One region of the Ensifer adhaerens genome, then DNA from elsewhere that is predicted to be linked to it. Evidence: predicted binding sites of a transcription regulator. Region 1 holds the regulator's gene; each other region holds the start of a gene.

Region 1 (6,596 bases):
AGCCCCGGCGCGGTTTTTCGCGCCGGGGCATGCCTCCATTCGATTTGCCGGCGGCCATGACGGGCGATGCCGGGGAGACGTGCCGATGAGTACTTCGCTCCTTCTTTTGTTAATTGTTGTTATTGGTTTCATTGCTTATTTTGCCGGTCGCGCGCGTTCGCTTGCGCTCTCCGGCGGCAAGCTCTCCAACCTTCATTCCTTGCCGGGCTATCACGGCAGCTACGTCGCCATCTGGGCGATGCTGCCGGCGGCGCTCGTCCTCGGCGCGTGGCTGATTGCTGCTCCCGTCTATATCGACGGAAGCACGCGGGCAGCCCTGCCGGATACTGTTCAGAGCCAGGGCGCAGCGGCCGTCCAGCTCGCGCTTGGTCAGGTCAAATCCGTCGCCGGCGGCTTGCTGCGCTTGAGCGGCGAGGAACTTGCGGCGCTCCAAGGCGGCACCGCCAATCTCCGCTCGACGCTTGCATCCAAGGGTGTCGCCCTTGCCGGCGAAGGCGAGCCCTACATGGTCACCGTCGCCCAGCACTTCAACGCGATGACTGCGGCCAACCGTTGGCTCATGACGGCGGTCGTTCTGTTGATCGCGATTGCCGGCGGCATCTATGCCATTCGCAACGTCGCCACCCGCTTCCGGGCGCGCAACCAGGTTGAGCGGGTCATTCTCGGCTCGCTGATCGTTGCCTCGTCCATTGCCATCCTGACGACGGTCGGTATCGTCGCCTCGATGCTGTCGGAAGCCGGCCGTTTCTTCACCATGGTCTCGCCGTTCGAGTTCTTCTTCGGCACGGTCTGGGATCCGCGCTTCGCTGCTGCCGGCAGTGGTGGTGCCTCCGGTCAGTTCGGCTTGATCCCGCTTCTCGCCGGCACGCTCTACATCGCCTTCGTCGCCATGCTCTTTGCGGTGCCGATCGGCCTTTTCGCAGCCATTTACATGGCGGAATATGCAAGCCCGCGCCTGCGTTCGACCGCAAAGCCGCTACTTGAAGTGCTCGCCGGCATCCCGACCATCGTCTACGGTTTCTTCGCACTGGTAACCGTTGGCCCGTTCCTGCGTGACATCTCGGCGCAGCTGAACGGTCTTGCCACCGGCAACTACCAGAACTTCATCCAGGCGCAGAGCGTTGTCACCGCCGGCATCGTCATGGGCATCATGCTCATCCCGTTTGTGTCGTCGCTCTCCGACGACATCATCACCCAGGTGCCGCGTGCACTGCGTGACGGCTCGCTCGGTCTCGGCGCCACCCGCTCGGAAACGGTCAAGAAGGTTATCCTTCCAGCAGCCCTCCCGGGCATCGTCGGCGCGCTGCTTCTGACCGCCTCGCGCGCCGTCGGCGAAACCATGATCGTGGTGCTGGCAGCCGGTGTGGCGGCCCGCATGCAGATCAATCCGTTTGAACCGATGACGACGGTGACCGTGAAGATCGTCAACCAGCTCACAGGCGACCTCGAGTTCACCTCGCCGCAGACGCTGGTGGCCTTCGCGCTGGGCATCACGCTCTTCGTCATCACGCTCGGCCTCAACATTTATGCGCTCTACATCGTGCGCAAATACCGGGAACAGTACGAATGACCGACATCGCTTCCCCGACCGTCCGGATCTCCGCCCGTCCCGCATCCGCCAAGCGCGATATCGGCATCAAGCGACGCTATGCCGCCGAACGCCGGTTCCGCGCCTACGGTATCGCCGCAATCAGCACCGGTCTCTTTTTCCTGGCGCTGCTGCTGTGGACCGTCATTTCCAACGGCTACACCGCATTCCAGCAGACGACGATCACGCTGCCGATCGAGTTCACCGAAAAGGTCATCGACCCCAACGGCGAACGCACGACCGACAGCAAGGTCCTGATGACTGCCAACTATCCGCTGCTGGTGCGCGACGCGCTCGTCAAGCAACTCGGCATCGACGCGACCAAGCGCCCGCTCGTCAAGCAGGCGACCGACATGGTCTCTGCGAGCTCCCGCACGCTGCTGCGCGACATGGTCGTGGCTGATCCGTCCATCATCGGCAAGACCGTTCCGGTCACGCTGCTGGCAGAAGCCAATATCGACTCCGCCAACAAGGGTCAGATCGACCTCAAGGTCGACGAGAGCAAACGCAAGGTCAAGGACCAGCAGGTCACCTGGATGAACGAGCTTGCAAGCGCTGGCATCCTGAAGAAGAGCTTCAACACCGGCATCTTCACCTTCGGCGCCTCCAGCCGTCCTGAAGCGGCAGGCGTCGGCGTTGCTGCCCTCGGTTCGTTCTACATGATGCTGATCGTGCTCGTGCTGTCGCTGCCGATCGGCGTCGCCGCCTCGATCTATCTCGAAGAGTTCGCTCCGAAGAACCGGCTCACCGACCTGATCGAGGTCAACATCAACAACCTCGCGGCCGTTCCGTCGATCGTCTACGGTCTGCTGGGCCTCGCCGTCTTCATCAACTTTGCCGGCATGCCGCGCTCGGCGGCTGTCGTCGGCGGCTTCGTGCTGACGCTGATGACGCTTCCGACGATCATCATCGCCACCCGCGCGGCCTTGAAGGCGGTTCCCCCGTCGATCCGCTCGGCGGCACTCGGCCTTGGTGCCTCGAAGATGCAGACCATCTTCCACCACGTGCTGCCGCTGGCAATGCCGGGCATCCTGACCGGTACGATCATCGGTCTTGCCCACGCGCTTGGCGAAACCGCGCCGCTTCTTCTGATCGGCATGGTCGCCTTCGTCGTCGATTTTCCCGGTTCGCCGATGGAACCGTCGACGGCGCTGCCGGTGCAGATCTACATGTGGGCCAACGAGGCGGAACGCGCCTTCGTCGAGCGCACCTCCGGCGCGATCATCATCCTTCTCATCTTCCTCGTCGTCATGAACCTTGGCGCCATTCTGTTGCGACGTCGCTTTGAGCGCCGTTGGTAGTGAGGTAATTACTATGAACATCATGTCAGAAGCAGCAGTCGAGAAGGCCTTGGATCAGAAAATGAACACCGTGCCCTACAAGATGATCGGCAAGGATGTGTCGGTCTACTACGGCGAGAAGCGGGCGCTTTTCGACGTCAACCTCAACATCCGGGAAAACACGGTAACGGCGCTGATCGGCCCGTCCGGTTGCGGCAAGTCGACCTTCCTGCGCACGCTGAATCGCATGAACGACACCATCGAGAACTGCCGCGTCACCGGCAAGATCACGCTCGATGAGGACGACATCTACGATCCGACCATCGACGTCGTCGAACTGCGCGCTCGCGTCGGCATGGTCTTCCAGAAGCCGAACCCGTTTCCGAAGTCGATTTACGACAACGTGGCCTACGGTCCGCGTATCCATGGACTTGCCCGCACCAAGGCGGATTTCGACGAGGTCGTCGAGACCAGTCTGCAGAAGGCCGGTCTGTGGAACGAGGTCAAGGACCGCCTGCACGAGCCGGGCACGGGGCTTTCCGGTGGCCAGCAACAGCGACTGTGCATTGCGCGCGCCGTTGCCGTTAGCCCGGAAGTGATCCTGATGGACGAGCCCTGTTCGGCACTCGACCCGATTGCGACCGCCAAGGTCGAGGAACTCATCCACGAACTGCGCACGAACTTCACGATCGTCATCGTGACCCACTCGATGCAGCAGGCCGCCCGCGTTTCGCAGCGCACCGCCATGTTCCACCTCGGCAATCTCGTCGAGGAGAACGACACCGACAAGATGTTCACCAATCCGGATGACCAGCGCACCCAGGATTACATCATGGGCCGCTTCGGCTGAGGCCAATTACGGCTGCAACAGTAACTGGAAAGCGCCTGTAAGGATCGACGATCATGTCCATGCATATCATGTCCGCCTATGACGAAGAATTGAAGTACCTGACGCGCCGCATCTCGGAGATGGGCGGTCTTGCCGAGCAGATGGTTGCCGAATCCGTTCGCGCCCTGGTCAATTCCGACCTGGCTTTGGCGCAGAAGGTGATCTCGGACGACACCATTCTCGACGATGCCGAGCGCCAGATCGGCGAGAAGGCGATCGTCACGATCGCCAAGCGCCAGCCGGTCGCCGCCGACCTTCGCGAGATCATGGGGTCGATCCGCATCGCCTCCGATCTGGAGCGTGTCGGCGACCTCGGCAAGAACACCGCCAAGCGCGTGATCGCGGTTGCCGGTTCCGGCATTCCGCGCAAGCTCGCACGCGGTCTCGAGCACCTTGCTGAGCTCGCTCTGGTGCAGCTCAAGGAAGTGCTCGACGTCTACGCCTCGCGCTCGCCGGAAAAGGCCAACAGCATCCGTGAGCGCGACGAGGAGATCGATGCGATCTACACCTCGCTGTTCCGCGAATTGCTGACCTACATGATGGAAGACCCGCGCAACATCACGCCCTGCACGCATCTTCTGTTCTGCGCCAAGAACATCGAGCGTATCGGCGACCACGCTACCAACATCGCCGAGACGATCTACTACATGGCGACGGGTGCCCAGCCGGAAGGCGAGCGTCCGAAGGATGACAACACGTCGACGTTGGGCTCGGTCAACGACTAGGTTGGAGCGGGATGCGAGGGGAAGCTGCCTACACTCTTCTCCATCCCTTTCTAGCGCCGAACGCGCGTTCGCAATGCATGCCCCATGAATATCATCCGGTCGCGGCTCCGGTCGCGGCCCCGAATTCCTGTATCTGAAGCACGCGGCTTTCGCACCGTCTTTGAAAACGGCGGTTGTGCTCCAGATTTAGAGTGTCTGAGCGCCGGACGGTCCACTGGACCCACACGGCACTCACGGTAAGGAGTGGTTACCTGATGTTGCCAAAAATCGCCGTGGTCGAGGACGAAGAGGCGCTGAGCGTCCTGCTGCGTTACAATCTGGAAGCGGAAGGCTTCGACGTCGATACGATCCTCAGAGGTGACGAGGCGGAGATCCGGCTTCAGGAACGTCTGCCCGATCTCCTCATTCTCGACTGGATGCTGCCCGGCGTCTCCGGCATCGAGCTGTGCCGTCGGCTGCGCCAGCGCCCGGAAACGGAGCGGTTGCCGATCATCATGCTGACGGCGCGCGGCGAGGAGAGCGAGCGCGTTCGTGGTCTGGCGACCGGGGCAGACGACTATGTGGTCAAGCCGTTCTCGACGCCGGAGCTGATGGCTCGCGTCAAGGCGATGCTGCGCCGGGCGAAGCCTGAAGTGCTCTCGACGTTGCTGCGCTGCGGCGACATCGAGCTCGACCGGGAAACCCACCGCGTTCATCGCCGTAGCCGCGAAGTTCGCCTGGGGCCGACGGAGTTCCGCCTGCTGGAGTTCCTGATGTCCTCTCCGGGCCGCGTTTTTTCGCGTTCGCAGCTGCTGGACGGGGTCTGGGGTCATGACATCTATGTCGATGAGCGCACCGTCGACGTCCATGTCGGCCGCCTGCGCAAGGCGTTGAACTTCTCGACCATGCCCGACGTCATTCGCACGGTCCGCGGCGCCGGATACTCGCTCGAGAGCTGAGAAAGACGACTTGAAGCCAATAAAAAAGGGGCCAGTCGGCCCCTTTTCCTTTTGTTCCCGTGCGGCGCCTCAGCGCATCCGACGGCGCTCGGCCGAGGGCTGGTAGGCAAGCCGTGCATGGAAGCTGCAATAGGGCGAGGATTCCGGCGAGTCATTGCCGCAGAAGTGGAACTCTTCCTTCAGCGGGTCGCCGATCGGCCACTTGCAGGTGCGCTCGGTGAGCTGGGTCAGCTCGAGGCGGCGCGACATCGGCACGACCACGTCGGTGCTGATGCTGAAATCCTGCTCTGCCACGAGATCGACTTCGATCTCTTCCTTGAGAACCGTGGCGCCGGACGGGCGGGCAACGGTGCGGGTCGCAACGCGCGCGGCGTAGTTCGGTGCGCGCGGGGCCGAGGTCGGCCGCTTCGGACGGGCCGCAGCGGTGGTGCTGCCGCCAGCCTTGGCGCGTCCCGGGAGGCTCAGGCGATGAACCTTGCCGATGACAGCGTTGCGGCTGACACCGCCGAGCTGTGCCGCGATCTGGCTAGCGCTCAGGCCCTCGGACCAAAGCTTCTTCAGTTTCTCCACCCGCTCGTCAGTCCAGTTCATTTCTGCACTCTCCGTTCTCAGCGTTGGGGATGGCAGAATCCCTCACCGCACCCCGGCTGAACCCCGAGGCTGCAAACGCGATAACTCTTTTGGTGACTAGGTCCGCCGCATGCGTCTAGTAATTGAATGTTAACGTACTGACCGTCGGACTCCGTGGCAAGAGTCCGGGGAATCGAGCCGAATCGAATTCGTAGTTTTCCCCAACTTGCTCGATCAGCGTTGCATTTTTGCAAGCCCTTCCGACTGATTTTTTCGCCGCAGGGAAACGGGCCTTGTCATCGCGCTGCAAGGCTTGGTTTTGTTGACATTGCAGTGCGAAATGGGAATAGTGCCTGCGCCGCCGCAAGGCGGCATTTTTGATTTTTATCGGGCCGCACGAAGCCGCGGGATCGATGCCGACTGGAGTGAAGGAGAGCCTCGCATGACTGCAACCACGCCGCTTTATGATACCTACATGCGCGCGCCGTTGCGTTTCGAGCGAGGAGAGGGCGTGTGGCTGATTGCCGAAGATGGCTCGCGCTACCTCGACTTCGCTGCTGGCGTTGCCGTGAACTCGCTTGGTCATGCGCATCCGCACCTCGTCGA
Region 2 (6,596 bases), on a different replicon from region 1:
TCGACCCTGGTCGAGCGGTCATAGGTAACAACGACGCGCGTCAGCACCTCTTCCGTTCGGGTTTCGACCCGGTTCGGAGCTTCGACGGTGGTCGCGCCCCCCAGTGCAGAGCCTGGCGTCATGAAGCTGAAGGAAGAGCTTGCCTTCGGCGTTGCCGCCTGTGTTGCCGATGCCGGAATTTCAACGCGGCGCGTTACCGTTTCCTTGTCGAGTTCGACCCAGTCCGGACTGGGGTTCGGTCCGAGCGGCGAATTTCGTTGATAATTGAGGCTCATCGTCCGGTCAGGGGCGATGTGGATTTCCGGGCGTACCTCGTAGGAAACCCAGTCGGCGAGGTAGGTGCCGGCGATGCCCCAGTTGGCATTGCCCAGCACCTGTCCGATCGAGAAGAACCACCAGCTGAAGATGAGATATACGATGATACCGCCGGTAACCGCTGCCGTGCGTACGCGCTTGGAGGTAGAGGATTTCAGGAGTTCTGGATGGCGGTTCGCGATCGCATCCATTTCCATCGGGTTCAATCGTGTGGTCGTGGTCATGCGTGCACCTACTGGGCCAGCTGGAAGGACTGTTCGCCAACAAGGCGACGGCGGAGCCAAGCGGAAAACTGGTCGACAGCGAAAATGGTCGCGAAAAGCAGAATGACGATCGCAAGCGTTTTCGCCTGGTGGCCCTGGCCGATCGAGAGGCGCAGCAACTCGCCGATGCCACCGCCGCCGACGGCGCCGATGATGGTCGAGGCGCGCACATTAATCTCGAGGCGCAGGAGGAAATAGCTGGTGAAGTTCGGCAGTACCTGCGGCACCATGCCGAACCAGACGCGCTCGATCCAGTTGCCGCCGGCGGCGCGCAGGCCTTCGTCGGGTTTCATGTCGGCGTTTTCGACCACTTCGTAGAAGAGCTTGCCGAGCGCACCGATCGTATGGATCGAGACCGCAGCGATCGCGGGAATGGGCCCGAGCGAAAGGATCGCGAGGAAGAAGCCGGCAATTACGACTTCCGGAAAGGCGCGCAGGATCTCCATGATGCGGCGAACAATGCCACGGATCCAGGGGTTGGGCATCAGGTTGCGCGCGGCGAGGAAGCAAAGCACGAAGCCGAGTGCGGTGCCGATGACAGTGGAGAAGATCGCGATGTTCACGGTCTCCAGCATCTTGTGCACATATTCGGGAATGTAGAAGCTCTCGGTCAGGTAGAGCCGGCCTTCGGGATAGTTGTACTTGAAGCTGCCGTCGTCATAGGGCGAGGGCAGGTCGAACATGGCGCGGAAGATTTCCAGCCCGTCACGCGGCGCGAGGTCGCCGACGAAGTCTAAGAAATGCGGCAGGCGATCGAAGAACTTGCCGGCGTTGGAATCGTTGGCGAACCAAAGCGAGCCCGAAAGAGCCAGGAAGAGAACGCCGAAGCCGAGCCAGGAATAGAGCCTACGGCGGGAACTGAGTTCCTGCCAGTGGCGCTCAATGACGGCGCCGTTGTCGCTCAGATGCCGCGGGAGCAGGGAAGTTGCCATGATCGTTCCGGCTCGCGCCGGCCTCTATGGCATTTCCAGGAAAGCGCCATGCGGCCTTCCATCAGGAAATGCGTGAAAACTAAGCGATAGACATCCGCTGAGGATGGGCGCGGAACACCCCTTCAAACAAGGAAACGCTGGCCGTTTGGGCGGCCAGCGTTCCCAAGGTATGCGGTCTATCAGCCGCCGATCGTTGCCTTGCGGGCGTCGATGATCGGCTTGTAGAAGTCGGCGTTGACTTCGGTGAAGCCGGTGAAATCGCCACCCTGGATGGCCGAGAAGCACGCGGCGTCGGTCTTCGGCAGGTCGAGCATGAACTGCTTGAACTTCGCCTTCATGTCGTCGTTCATCGAGGTGCGCACGACGACCGGGCCATTCGGGATCAGCGGCGACTTCCAGAGTTCGACGAGGTCGTTCATGTCGAGGATGCCCTTGTCGACCATCTTCTTCAGGTTGCCCGAGGTGTAGCCGTCCTTGAATTCGCCGACGCCCGAGCCGAAGGTCGTGCCGGCATCGAAGGTGCCCTTGACGACTTCGAGAACCAGGTTTTCGTGACCGCCGCCGAAGCCGGTCTCACCGAAGAATTCCTTGACCGGCGCGCCGATTGCTTCCGGCAGGGTAACGAGCGGGACGAGGTAGCCAGAGGTCGAGTCCGGATCGGCGAAGCCGAGCTTCTTGCCCTTCAGGTCTTCGAGCTTGGTGATGCCGGAATCCTTGCGGGCAACCATGATCGAGTGGTAGCCGGTCGAGCCGTCGGTCTGAACGGTCGTCAGGATCGGCTCGACGGCGTCAGCCTTGGCCAGATAGATCTTGGCGTAGCCGGAAGCGCCGAGTTCGGCGTAGTCGAGCGTGCCGCCGAGCAGGCCCTGGATAACGCCGTCATAGTCGGCAGCCGGGAACAGCGAGACCTTTTCGACGCCGATCGCAGCCGGCAGCTTGTCGACGAGGCACTGGAAGTTGCGCAGGCGGTCGGCTTCGTTTTCGCCGCCGAGGATGCCGATGCGGAAATCCTTGAGGTCTTCAGCCTGTGCGTGGCCGACGAGGGCGAGGAGCGCGACGGCGCTCAGAAGAGCTTTTTTCAGCATAAGGTTCTCCCGTGTGTCCGGCTCAGCCGGATCTATTGGGTTTCAAAGAGGTGCCCTTGACGCGGGCTTTCGATCCTGGCGGGCGTCAGATGCCGGCCAGTGCCAGCGGCTTGAGGCCGGCCGATGCCGTTTCTTCCTGCGGTTCAGCCGTCGGAATGTTGATGCTGGTGGAGGTCATCGATTCCTCGATGCCCGTATCGGCGCCGTAGATCTCGGCAACGGCTGCCGCCGTCAGATCCTTGGGCTGACCGTCGAAGACGACGCGGCCGTGCGCCATGCCGATGATGCGTTCGCAATAATTGCGCGCGGTATCGAGCGTATGAAGGTTGGTGATGACTGTGATGCCGTCGCGCTCGTTGATGTCACGCAGCGCATCCATGACGATCTTGGCGTTCAGCGGGTCAAGCGAGGCGATCGGCTCGTCGGCGAGCAGAACCTTCGGCTGCTGCATCAGGGCGCGGGCGATCGCGACGCGCTGTTGCTGGCCGCCGGAAAGCGTGCCGGCCGGCTGCAGGGCCGTCTGCTCGATCCCGAGGCGTTCCAGCGCGCCGATCGCCATGATGCGTTCTTCGCGGGTGAACATGTTGAGGATGCTCAAGACCGTCGAACGGTGGTTGAGGCGGCCGAGCAGCACATTGGTGAGCACGTCGAGGCGCGGCACCAGGTTGAACTGCTGGAAGATCATGGCGCAGTCGCGCTGCCAGTTGCGAAGCGCTGCGCCGCGAAGCGACGAGACCTCGGTGCCGTCATAGACGATCGAGCCCGAAGACAGGTCGACGAGGCGATTGATCATGCGCAGCAGCGTCGACTTGCCGGCGCCCGAGCGGCCGATTACGCCGACCATCTGGCCTTGGGGAATGTCGAAGGTAACCGAACTCACGGCTGTCTTCTTGCCGAACTGGCGGGTTACACTCTTCAACTGAAACATTTCTAGCAGGTCCTCTTTCGGGGAGACCGGTCATCGGTATGACACCTGCCATAGCGGCGCTTCATGAAAGCGAAATGTCAGTTTGTTGTAAGTTCTGTTACAGTTCACGCCCACGCGGGCTGGGTTAATCAAATGTGAACGTCGCAGCCCGGGCGCAGGCGCGATTGGTCACCTTCCGCGTGATTGCGTGCTGATCCGAATGGGATCGGGGCGGTAGCCAGGGCGCTCCCGGGGCGCTACCGCCGCGTGATTCCTAGCCCTCGGTGCCAGGCTCCAAGGTTGCCCCCGGAACATAGAGGGCGATCGGCCGGATCTCGTAGATCGCGGTAGGATTGCTGCGCCGCAGCTCGCGTGCAGCCGCTATGGCTGCGTCGATCGTCGGAAAGTCCACGACGTAGAGGCCCAGCAGTTGCTCTTTGGTCTCGGCGAAAGGTCCGTCGGTGACGATGCCTTCGCCCTGGCCCCTGAGCGTCACCGCACCTTCGGCAGGCCCGAGCCGCGCGGCCGGTCCGAAGGCTTTCTGCTGAACGAAGCGCTCATGAACCTCGAGAAGGTCGGACATCAGGGCCGCGTCCTCTTCCGCGCTCCAGGATTCGACCACGCCTGCCGTGTGATAAGCCAAGATTGCATAATACATGAACCGTCCTCCCGGACGTATTCCTGTCAGGTTTCGCTGGCGGCTTCAATCGGCGCGCGAGGTTCGTGGCCACAACTCTCGCTTGGAAATCAGCCCCAGGACGCGGCGGCCCAACGACAGGCCTGGGCGGCGATGCGCGAACTGCGCTTGAGCTGACCCTGCGCCGCGGCTTGGCGCGCTCTCCAGACAAGGCCGCGGGCGAGCGAACGGGCGAGTTCGCGCCCCGGCGGAAAACTGCCGCTGAGCGAGCGCAGTCCTTCGTCGATCAGGGCATTCCCGAAGACCTCGTCGCAGTCGTATTTCGATCCAGTCGCGCGCCGGAGGATGCGCTTTTCATAGGGCGTCAGCGGACTCCGGCTTTGCTCAAGAGCGCGACCGAAGTCGGAGATGGCGATGTCCCAGCGCTTCTTGCGGGCCATGATCGCACCCCGCTGCAGGAGCGCGCTGCGCTCTTCATCGCCACTCTCGATGCGCCGCGACGGCAGATAGTCGGTGAGCGGCAAGGTCTGGTGCAAACGATCGAAGATCAGCGCATCATTGCTGATCCAGTTTTGATCGCGTCGCTGCGCCTGGAAACGGCTCGCCGCCGGTCCCCGGTCGCCGTCGTGCAGGCGCTGGTGAAAGATGACATTGGCGGTCGAAGCCGCCTTGCCGAGGAGAGAAAGCCTGATCAGCATGTCGTAGTCCACGGATCGCGGCAGTGCTTCATCGAATGCCCCGGCAGCGTCATAGAGGCTGCGGCGGACGAGCATGCCAGGCTGGTGGACGAAGAAATCCTCAAGCGTGGCGATCAGGAATTCGTTCGTCGGACAGTCGTTCCAGTAGCCCGTGTCCAGGAACTTGGCAGCGCCATCTTTTTCGTGCTGGAAACGCACATAGCGCCCGTAGGCGATGCCGGCCGATGGATCGGCCTCGAAGACCTGCATGAGATCGCCGAGCGCCGTGGGGCAAACAACGTCGTCGTCATCGACGATCCAGACGAACTGCCCCCTGCATTTCTGCAGCCCGGCGTTCAATGCACGCGCCTTGCCGGCATTGGCCTGCTCTATGACCTCGATCCGGTTTCCGTACCGGGCAAGCACGTCAGCCGTTTCGTCGGTCGAGCCATCGACGACGACGATAATCTCGTCATCGCGTCCAATCTGCGGCAACAATGCATCGAGCGAAGCTGGTAGATATTGGGCCCGATTGTAGGTGGGAACAATGATGGAGATGCTGGCGCCGTTGCGAGATACGTCCGATAGCTTCATGCCTTGTGCTCCTCCTCAATGGCAGCTTCCCCTCTTGGCGCCTTCCCAGTTCCCCAAGGTTCTTTCGGGGCGATCGATGCACCTTCAACGTGTGAAGCGTTGATAAAATGGCGGGCCGCCCTCAATTTCGACAACAAGCCAAAATCTATCGTGAGATAGAATGCAGGCTCGTTTCGATCGCTGAAAGTCTTTGTCCTTAAATCGACCGCGTTTTGAGGACAAAGACCTGCGGCAACGCAGCTATATCGACCGCAACGCGTCTCATGACGTGCGGTGTTGTGGTTCGTGAGCTGAATGACGGAAGGCATTTCTATTGAGCCGAGCAGTAAAACTGACCGGGCAAGCCATCTGGGCTTCATTGGGCCAATTGGCGCAGGCGTTGCTTGCAACCATCAGCACCATCATCCTGGCGAGAATCCTCGGCGCCGAAACCTATGGTGTCTTTGCTCTGGGGCTGCTGATCGTCGGCTTCGCCGAGATCTTCGTCGGGGGACACGCGGCCGACATCGTCGTGCAGAAACCGGACGCCACGACCGGACATCGCAATGCGGCCTTCGCGGCTCTGGTTGTCATCTCCGTTCTCTCGGCAGTCGTCATCGGTGTCAGCAGTGGGGTGGCCTCAGCCTTCTTCGAGGCGCCGCAGCTCAAGGCGCCGCTGCTTGCGATGCTCGTCCTGCCAATCCTCACGGGGCTGGCAAGCGTCCCCAACCAGATCCTCGTGCGGCGCCTGCAGTTCAACGAGCTTGCCCGCATCGGGGCGGTATCGGGTGTGCTGGCGGTCGCGGTCGGCGTTGTGCTGGCGATTTCGGGCGCCGGTATCTGGAGCCTCGTCATCATGGAGATCGTGCGGCGCTCGGTGAACCTGATCATGCTGATTCCCGCAGCGCGCTGGTCGCCCGGTTTCGGCTTTGTCCGCCAGGAACTCATCGATGTGCTGCGTTTTGCATCCCGCAGGGTCGAGAACAACGGACTGACCTACATCTCCCAGAACGCCCTGCCGCGACTGTTCATCGGCCAGTGGCTCGGGACGGAAGCGCTCGGCCTTTTTGCGGTTGCCCGCCGGCTGCTCGACCAGTTGCACAATATTCTGAGTGGCCCCGTTGCCGCGGTCGCCTTTCCGGCAGCATCGCAATTGCAGCATGACCGCGAGCGGCTTGCCAAGCTGATCGATACGTCGGTCCGGCTG
Region 3 (6,596 bases), 780 kb from region 1:
CGAGATTTCCGGCGAAACGATGCACTGACGGGGAATCCCCGCAGCCAGGTATTCCCCAGGGGCAATCCGCCATCGGTTGCGAATCGGCTGGTTGACGTCCTGTCCTTGCCGAATTCCAATCGGCGACGGGTCGAATTTTCGAGAGAGTTCGGGCCGCGTGTCGCCAGCGCAAGGGTGAGGCGCTGATATGACATTTTCTATCTGGCACTGGGTCGTGTTTTGGCGGTCATTGGCATGCCCGTCTGGCTGATCCTTCGGGCCCTGAAGCGCCAACGCCAGGCGCTTCAGGGCGCCTCGCCCTCACCATAACCGCGATCAAGCCGGCCTTATCACAGGCCGGCATTGCATCGCGATCGACTGCCGCTCAATTTTCGCGAAGCAGCGCCTCCGCAGAGAGAGAGGCGGACAGAATGGCCGCATCGGTTCCATTCCGCCCCATCAACATTAGTCCGGCCGGCCGCACCAGTCCGCGCATCGGCAGGGTGATGGCATTGAGATCGAACTGGTTGGCGACCTGGCAGTTGCGCAGCAGCAGACCCTCCACACGGTTGTATTCCGCCACGTCCGTTTCGACGCTCGCGATCGGCACGGCGGCGATCGGCGTTGTCGGCAGCGCGATGAGGTCGTAGGGCGAAAGACGCTCGTCCATGGCGGCGGCGAGTGCACGCTGCGTTTGCAGCAGGGCCGAGATTGCTGCATCCGGAACGGTGAGACGGCGGCGGAGCGGGAGCTTGACCCTGTCATCGACGGGGGCTGCATCGTCGTTGAGCCAACCGGCATGGATGCGGCTTGCTTCAAGGCCGGCGATCGAACCGATCCGGGTCGCTTCGGCGAGCCGGTCGATCAGGTCGTCGATCGTGCAGTCGACGATTTCGGCGCCCGCCTCGGCCAGCCGATCGAGGCTTTCCGAGAAGGCCGCGGCGATTTCGGCGGAGAGGTCTTCAAACAGCGTGCCCCGGGGAATGCCGATGCGAAGGCCAGCGATCGGGCGGGCGACGAGCGGCTTTGGCTGCTCACCGGCCATGACAGCGTCAGCCGTCACGCAATCGGCAACGGTTTTGGCCAGCGGCCCTAGCGAATCGAGGATGGGTGACAGCGGAAACGAACCATCGAGCGGAACGCGGCTGGCCGTCGGCTTGAAGCCGACGATGCCGTTCAGGGCCGCAGGGATGCGGATGGAGCCGCCGGTGTCGGAGCCGATGGCAATGTCGCAGGTGCCTTCGGCGGCCGATACCCCGGCGCCCGAGGACGAGCCGCCGGGAACGAGGCGTTTGTCGGTGGCATTGCCGGGCACCGCATAGTGCGGATTGAGGCCGACCGCGGTGAAGGCGAACTCGGTCATATGCGTCTTGCCGATGATCACTGCACCCGCGGCGCGCAGCCGCTTGACGACGAGTGCATCTTTTTGGGCTGGTGGCGAATTGCGACGTATGATGGAACCGGCCAGGGTCGGTTCGCCAGCGACATCGAAGAGGTCCTTGATCGAGACGATCTTGCCGTCGAGCGGGCCAAGGCCTGCGCCCGTCTGCCGGCGGCGGTCGGATGCGTCTGCCTCGCGGCGGGCGCTTTCGACGTAAAGGCGCGTGAACGTCTTTTCCTCGCTCCGGCGATCGTTGAGCCGGCTCAGGATCTGTTCGAGGCGGTCGCGGGCGGAAATGGTGGTTGGATGGGGCACGATAATGACCTGTCTCGTCTGTTGTCGGTCGGGCAGCGGCCATCTCCTTGCCGGGCTTCGGGAGGGCATGCGCACTTTTGATAGCAACATTGGCGGTGATTGCCACCTTGGCGATCGGAGGCTCAACCTTCACCGAACTGTCGCCAAACCGTTCAAATAGTTTCATGCCCCTGTTACGTCGCTGACATCGGGATGACCAAAGGTCCGGCACGCGCGGTCGCGCTGCCGAATCGGAGGTCTGTTTGGCCGATACCCTCAAGACGCTTTCAAGGCGTTCTTTCCTCTTTTCCGCCGGTGCTGCGGGGTTTGTGGCCTCATCGGGCCTTGCTACCCCCTTCTATGCGCGCGGTTACGGCCGGCCGGAATTCGTTCACGGCGTACAATCGGGCGATGTCGATACCTCTTCCGGGATGATCTGGACGCGGGTGGATCGGCCGTCGAAGGTATCGGTCGAGTATTCGACCACGGAGAGCTTCTCCAATCCTTTTCGTCTTACCGATCTGACGGCGACGCCGCAGACCGATTGTGCGATCAAGTGCTCGCTCGATGGGCTGCTACCGGATCAGGACATCTTCTACCGCTTTACCGCCACCGATCTCTATGATGTCAACCGCGTCTCCGAGCCGGTGGTCGGCCGGTTTCGCACGGCCCCTTTGCGCAAGCGCTCGGTCCGTTTCGTCTGGTCCGGCGACACCGCCGGCCAGGGCTGGGGCATCGACGACGTCGGCATGAAGACCTATTCGACGATGCGGCTGCACGAGCCGGACTTCTTCATTCATTCCGGCGATACGATCTATGCCGACAACCCGATCCCTGACGAAATTGCATTGCGTGACGGTGGCATCTGGAAGAACCGGGTGGTGACCCACGAGAAGCGCGACGTGGCGCGCACGCTGGAAGAATATCGCGGGCAATGGAAATACAATCTGCTCGACGATCATGTCCGGCAGCTGAATGCCGTCTGCCCCACCTTCTACCAGTGGGACGATCATGAGGTTCTGAACAACTGGTCGGCTTCGACCGATCTTCGCGACGACGCGCGATACCCGGAAAAGGACGTTGCCGTCTACGCGGAGCGGGCCGCCCGGGCTTTTCATGAAATGACGCCGATCCGCACGCCGGCGACACAGCCCGGTCGCATCTTCCGCAAGGTCGGCTACGGCCCGCTGCTCGATGTATTCTTCGTCGACCTGCGCTCCTATCGCGGTGCCAACCAGGGCGAGGACGGCGGCGTGCTGTTCGGGTGGCGGCAGGCGGATTGGTTGAAGCGGGAACTTGCAGCCTCGCGCGCGGTCTGGAAGGTGATCGCCTGCGACATGCCGATCGGACTTGTCGTCTGGGACGATTACGCCAACAGGCGCGGTTCGGATGCGATCGCCAACGGCGACAATGGCGCGCCTGCGGGGCGTGAACTCGAGTTTGCAGATCTCCTCCGCTTCATCCGCGACAATGCCATCGACAATCTCGTCTGGCTGACGGCGGACGTGCATTATACTGCCGCGCACCGCTACGATCCCGCGCGTGCCGCGTTCAAGGATTTCACGCCTTTCTGGGAGTTTGTGTCGGGGCCGCTTCACTCCGGTACCTATGGGCCGAAGGAGCTCGACATGACCTTCGGGCCAGAGGTTCGCTTCATCAAGGCGTCGGGTGGTGGCATCGACAGCAACCTGCCGCCATCGGCCGGCCTGCAGTTCTTCGGCATCGTCGATATCAACGGCCAGACGCAGCAGATGACCGTGCGTCTGATGGACCGGCAGGACCAGGAACTCTGGCGCGTGACGCTCGATCCGGCTGCGATTGCATGACGAATCTGGTAACGGCCGGCAGCTTTCCAAACCCTGATTTCCAGACCCCTGGCGGGTGCAAACCCATGGCCTACCGGCATTTGACCGCGACGCTCATGCGCGCGCCCCCTTTCGCAATCGCAAAAAAACCTGTATGAGCGCGACCATTGAAAAAGCGGCGTGGCCCATCGGGGCTTGCCCTGAACCTCCGAGACGAAAAATGAGCATTCGTAACATCGCGATTATCGCGCACGTTGACCATGGGAAAACGACCCTTGTTGACGAGCTCCTGAAGCAGTCGGGCTCGTTCCGCGAAAACCAGCGCGTTGCCGAACGCGTCATGGACTCCAACGACATCGAAAAAGAACGCGGCATCACCATTCTTGCCAAGGCGACGTCGGTCGAATGGAAGGGAACGCGCATCAACATCGTCGACACCCCCGGCCACGCCGACTTCGGTGGCGAAGTCGAGCGCATCCTGTCGATGGTGGACGGTGCTATCGTTCTCGTCGACGCTTCCGAAGGCCCGATGCCGCAGACGAAGTTCGTTGTCGGCAAGGCGCTGAAGGTCGGCCTGAAGCCGATCGTCGCGATCAACAAGATCGACCGTCCCGATGGCCGCCACGAGGAAGTCATCAACGAAGTTTTCGACCTCTTCGCCAACCTCGATGCCTCCGACGAGCAGCTCGACTTCCCAATCCTCTACGGTTCGGGCCGCGATGGCTGGATGAACGTTGCGCCTGAAGGTCCGAAGGACCAGGGCATGGCACCGCTTCTCGACCTCGTGCTCAAGCACGTGCCGGAGCCGACGGTTGCCGAAGGCCCGTTCCGCATGATCGGCACGATCCTTGAAGCCAACCCCTTCCTCGGCCGCATCATCACCGGTCGCGTTCACTCGGGCTCGGTCAAGCCGAACCAGGCCGTCAAGGTCCTCGGCCAGGACGGCAAGCTGCTCGAAACCGGCCGTATCTCGAAGATCCTCGCCTTCCGCGGCATCGAGCGTCAGCCGATCGAAGAAGCGCAGGCAGGTGACATCGTTGCGATCGCCGGCCTCACCAAGGGCACCGTCGCCGACACCTTCTGCGATCCGTCGGTCGCCGAAGCGCTGACCGCGCAGCCGATCGATCCGCCCACCGTCACCATGTCCTTCATCGTCAACGACAGCCCGCTTGCCGGCACCGAAGGCGACAAGGTCACGAGTCGCGTCATCCGCGACCGTCTGTTCAAGGAAGCCGAAGGCAACGTCGCGCTCAAGATCGAAGAATCCTCCGAGAAGGATTCGTTCTTCGTGTCCGGCCGCGGCGAACTGCAGCTTGCCGTTCTGATCGAAACCATGCGCCGCGAAGGCTTCGAACTTGCCGTGTCGCGTCCGCGCGTGGTCATGCACAAGGATGACAACGGTCAGCTGCTCGAGCCGATCGAAGAAGTGGTCATCGACGTCGACGAGGAGCATTCCGGCGTCGTCGTTCAGAAGATGTCCGAGCGTAAGGCCGAAATGGTCGAGCTGCGTCCGTCCGGCGGCAATCGCGTCCGCCTGGTGTTCTTCGCTCCGACCCGCGGCCTGATCGGCTACCAGTCGGAACTGTTGACGGATACGCGCGGCACTGCGGTCATGAACCGTCTGTTCCACGCCTACCAGCCGTACAAGGGCGAGATCGGCGGCCGCGTCAACGGCGTGCTGCTCTCCAACGATGCCGGCGAATCCGTCGCCTATGCCATGTTCAACCTGGAAGACCGCGGCCCGATGATCATCGACGCCGGCGAGAAGGTTTACGCCGGTATGATCATCGGCATCCACACGCGCGACAACGACCTCGAAGTCAACGTGTTGAAGGGCAAGAAGCTCACCAACATGCGCGCATCGGGCAAGGACGAAGCCGTCAAGCTGACGCCGCCGATCCGTATGACGCTTGAGCGGGCGCTGTCCTGGATCCAGGACGACGAGCTGGTCGAAGTCACGCCGAAGTCGATCCGTCTGCGCAAGCTGCACCTCGACCCGAACGAGCGCAAGCGCTTCGAAAAGGCCCGCACCGCCGGCGCGGCCTGAGCATCCTGAAATTACCAAGCCTAAAAAAACCCCGGATCGCTCCGGGGTTTTTTGCTGTGTGTGCCACGGATGGGCGACTTGCGGATAAAGTTAAAAAGGCGTTAACCTTCCACAGGGTGCCGCTAAAGTTGCCTGTGGGTTAACGCTGGCCGGCAACCGGGCGGGATTCCTGTTCGTCCTGTGTGCGTTTAGAGTCGCGAGTCATGAAGACTGTTTCGATAGAGATTCGGCCCGGAGAGCCGCAGGAAGCGTCGGCAATTGCCGATGTGCACCGCGTTTCGTGGCTGCAGGCCTATGGCGGTCTCATCCCCCATCGTCCCCTTGTGCAGATGGTCAATCGTCGTGACGAGACGTGGTGGCGCAAGGCGACCCGCGGTCCTGCGACGCTGCTCGTGGTCGATGTGGCCGGAACCATTGCAGGCTACGCAACGCTCGGTCTCAGCCGCGCCAAGGCCCTGCCGCAGGAGGGCGAGATTTACGAGATTTATCTCCGGCCCGAGTATCAGGGCATCGGTCTCGGGCGCGTCCTCTTCGGTGAAGCCAAGAGCCTGCTGCGTTCGCTCGGCTGCCGCGGACTCGTCGTCTGGTGCCTCGAAGACAGCGAGCACGCCTACCAGTTTTTCCAGGGTGCCGGCGGCAGCGATATCGCCGAAGGCATGGAAGACTTCGGCGACAAGCACCTGAAGAAGGTCGGATTCGCCTGGAACTGATCGCCGCCCCTTTGCGGCAACATCATTGAAATCGCAGGCCTATTCCGGCAGCTCATTGTTGGGCTCGGCTGCCTTGTCACCGCGCGTGCCATGGTAGGCAGGATTGTCGACGCCGCAGCGGAAGGTCGGCGCCACCTCGTCGGCGACCTTGCGGGCAAGCGTGTTCGGATCGGGGTTGGCTAGCGCGTCGACATAGCCGGCGACGCAGCCCTTGCCGTCATCCTTCTGCGCGACCTTGGAGACGACAAGGACCTGCCCCTGAAGTTCCGGGACCGAAGCGCCCGACGCGTCGGTGTTCTCGATGAACCAGCGCAGGATCGTCGCGACGGCCTTGCCATCCTTTGCGACCCGCCACTCCACGGTCGTGCCGGCGTGGTTGA

The links. The regulator PhoB, encoded in region 1, activates phosphate uptake and scavenging genes when phosphate is short. The targets are predictions, from matches to a motif close to TGTCATNNANCTGTCAT.
Region 2: the regulator PhoB is predicted to act here: its motif matches at 3,587-3,603, upstream of phnC (phosphonate ABC transporter ATP-binding protein).
Region 3: the regulator PhoB is predicted to act here: its motif matches at 1,836-1,852, upstream of LAC81_RS17395 (alkaline phosphatase D family protein).

Annotation. Positions count from the first base shown of each region.
Region 1 is NZ_CP083349.1:151,324-157,919, forward strand. It holds gene pstC (phosphate ABC transporter permease subunit PstC) at 86-1,570, shown strand; gene pstA (phosphate ABC transporter permease PstA) at 1,567-2,889, shown strand; gene pstB (phosphate ABC transporter ATP-binding protein PstB) at 2,903-3,718, shown strand; gene phoU (phosphate signaling complex protein PhoU) at 3,769-4,482, shown strand; gene phoB (phosphate regulon transcriptional regulator PhoB) at 4,737-5,420, shown strand; gene LAC81_RS00725 (GcrA family cell cycle regulator) at 5,490-6,011, opposite strand; gene LAC81_RS00730 (aspartate aminotransferase family protein) at 6,433-6,596, shown strand, end outside.
Region 2 is NZ_CP083350.1:2,734,204-2,740,799, forward strand. It holds gene phnE (phosphonate ABC transporter, permease protein PhnE) at 1-539, opposite strand, end outside; gene phnE (phosphonate ABC transporter, permease protein PhnE) at 548-1,510, opposite strand; gene phnD (phosphonate ABC transporter substrate-binding protein) at 1,690-2,595, opposite strand; gene phnC (phosphonate ABC transporter ATP-binding protein) at 2,681-3,523, opposite strand; gene LAC81_RS32540 (YciI family protein) at 3,777-4,160, opposite strand; gene LAC81_RS32545 (glycosyltransferase family 2 protein) at 4,250-5,410, opposite strand; gene LAC81_RS32550 (oligosaccharide flippase family protein) at 5,724-6,596, shown strand, end outside.
Region 3 is NZ_CP083349.1:3,558,231-3,564,826, reverse strand. It holds gene LAC81_RS17405 (hypothetical protein) at 1-28, shown strand, start outside; gene LAC81_RS17400 (amidase) at 365-1,675, opposite strand; gene LAC81_RS17395 (alkaline phosphatase D family protein) at 1,918-3,480, shown strand; gene typA (translational GTPase TypA) at 3,680-5,506, shown strand; gene LAC81_RS17385 (GNAT family N-acetyltransferase) at 5,710-6,216, shown strand; gene LAC81_RS17380 (hypothetical protein) at 6,256-6,596, opposite strand, start outside.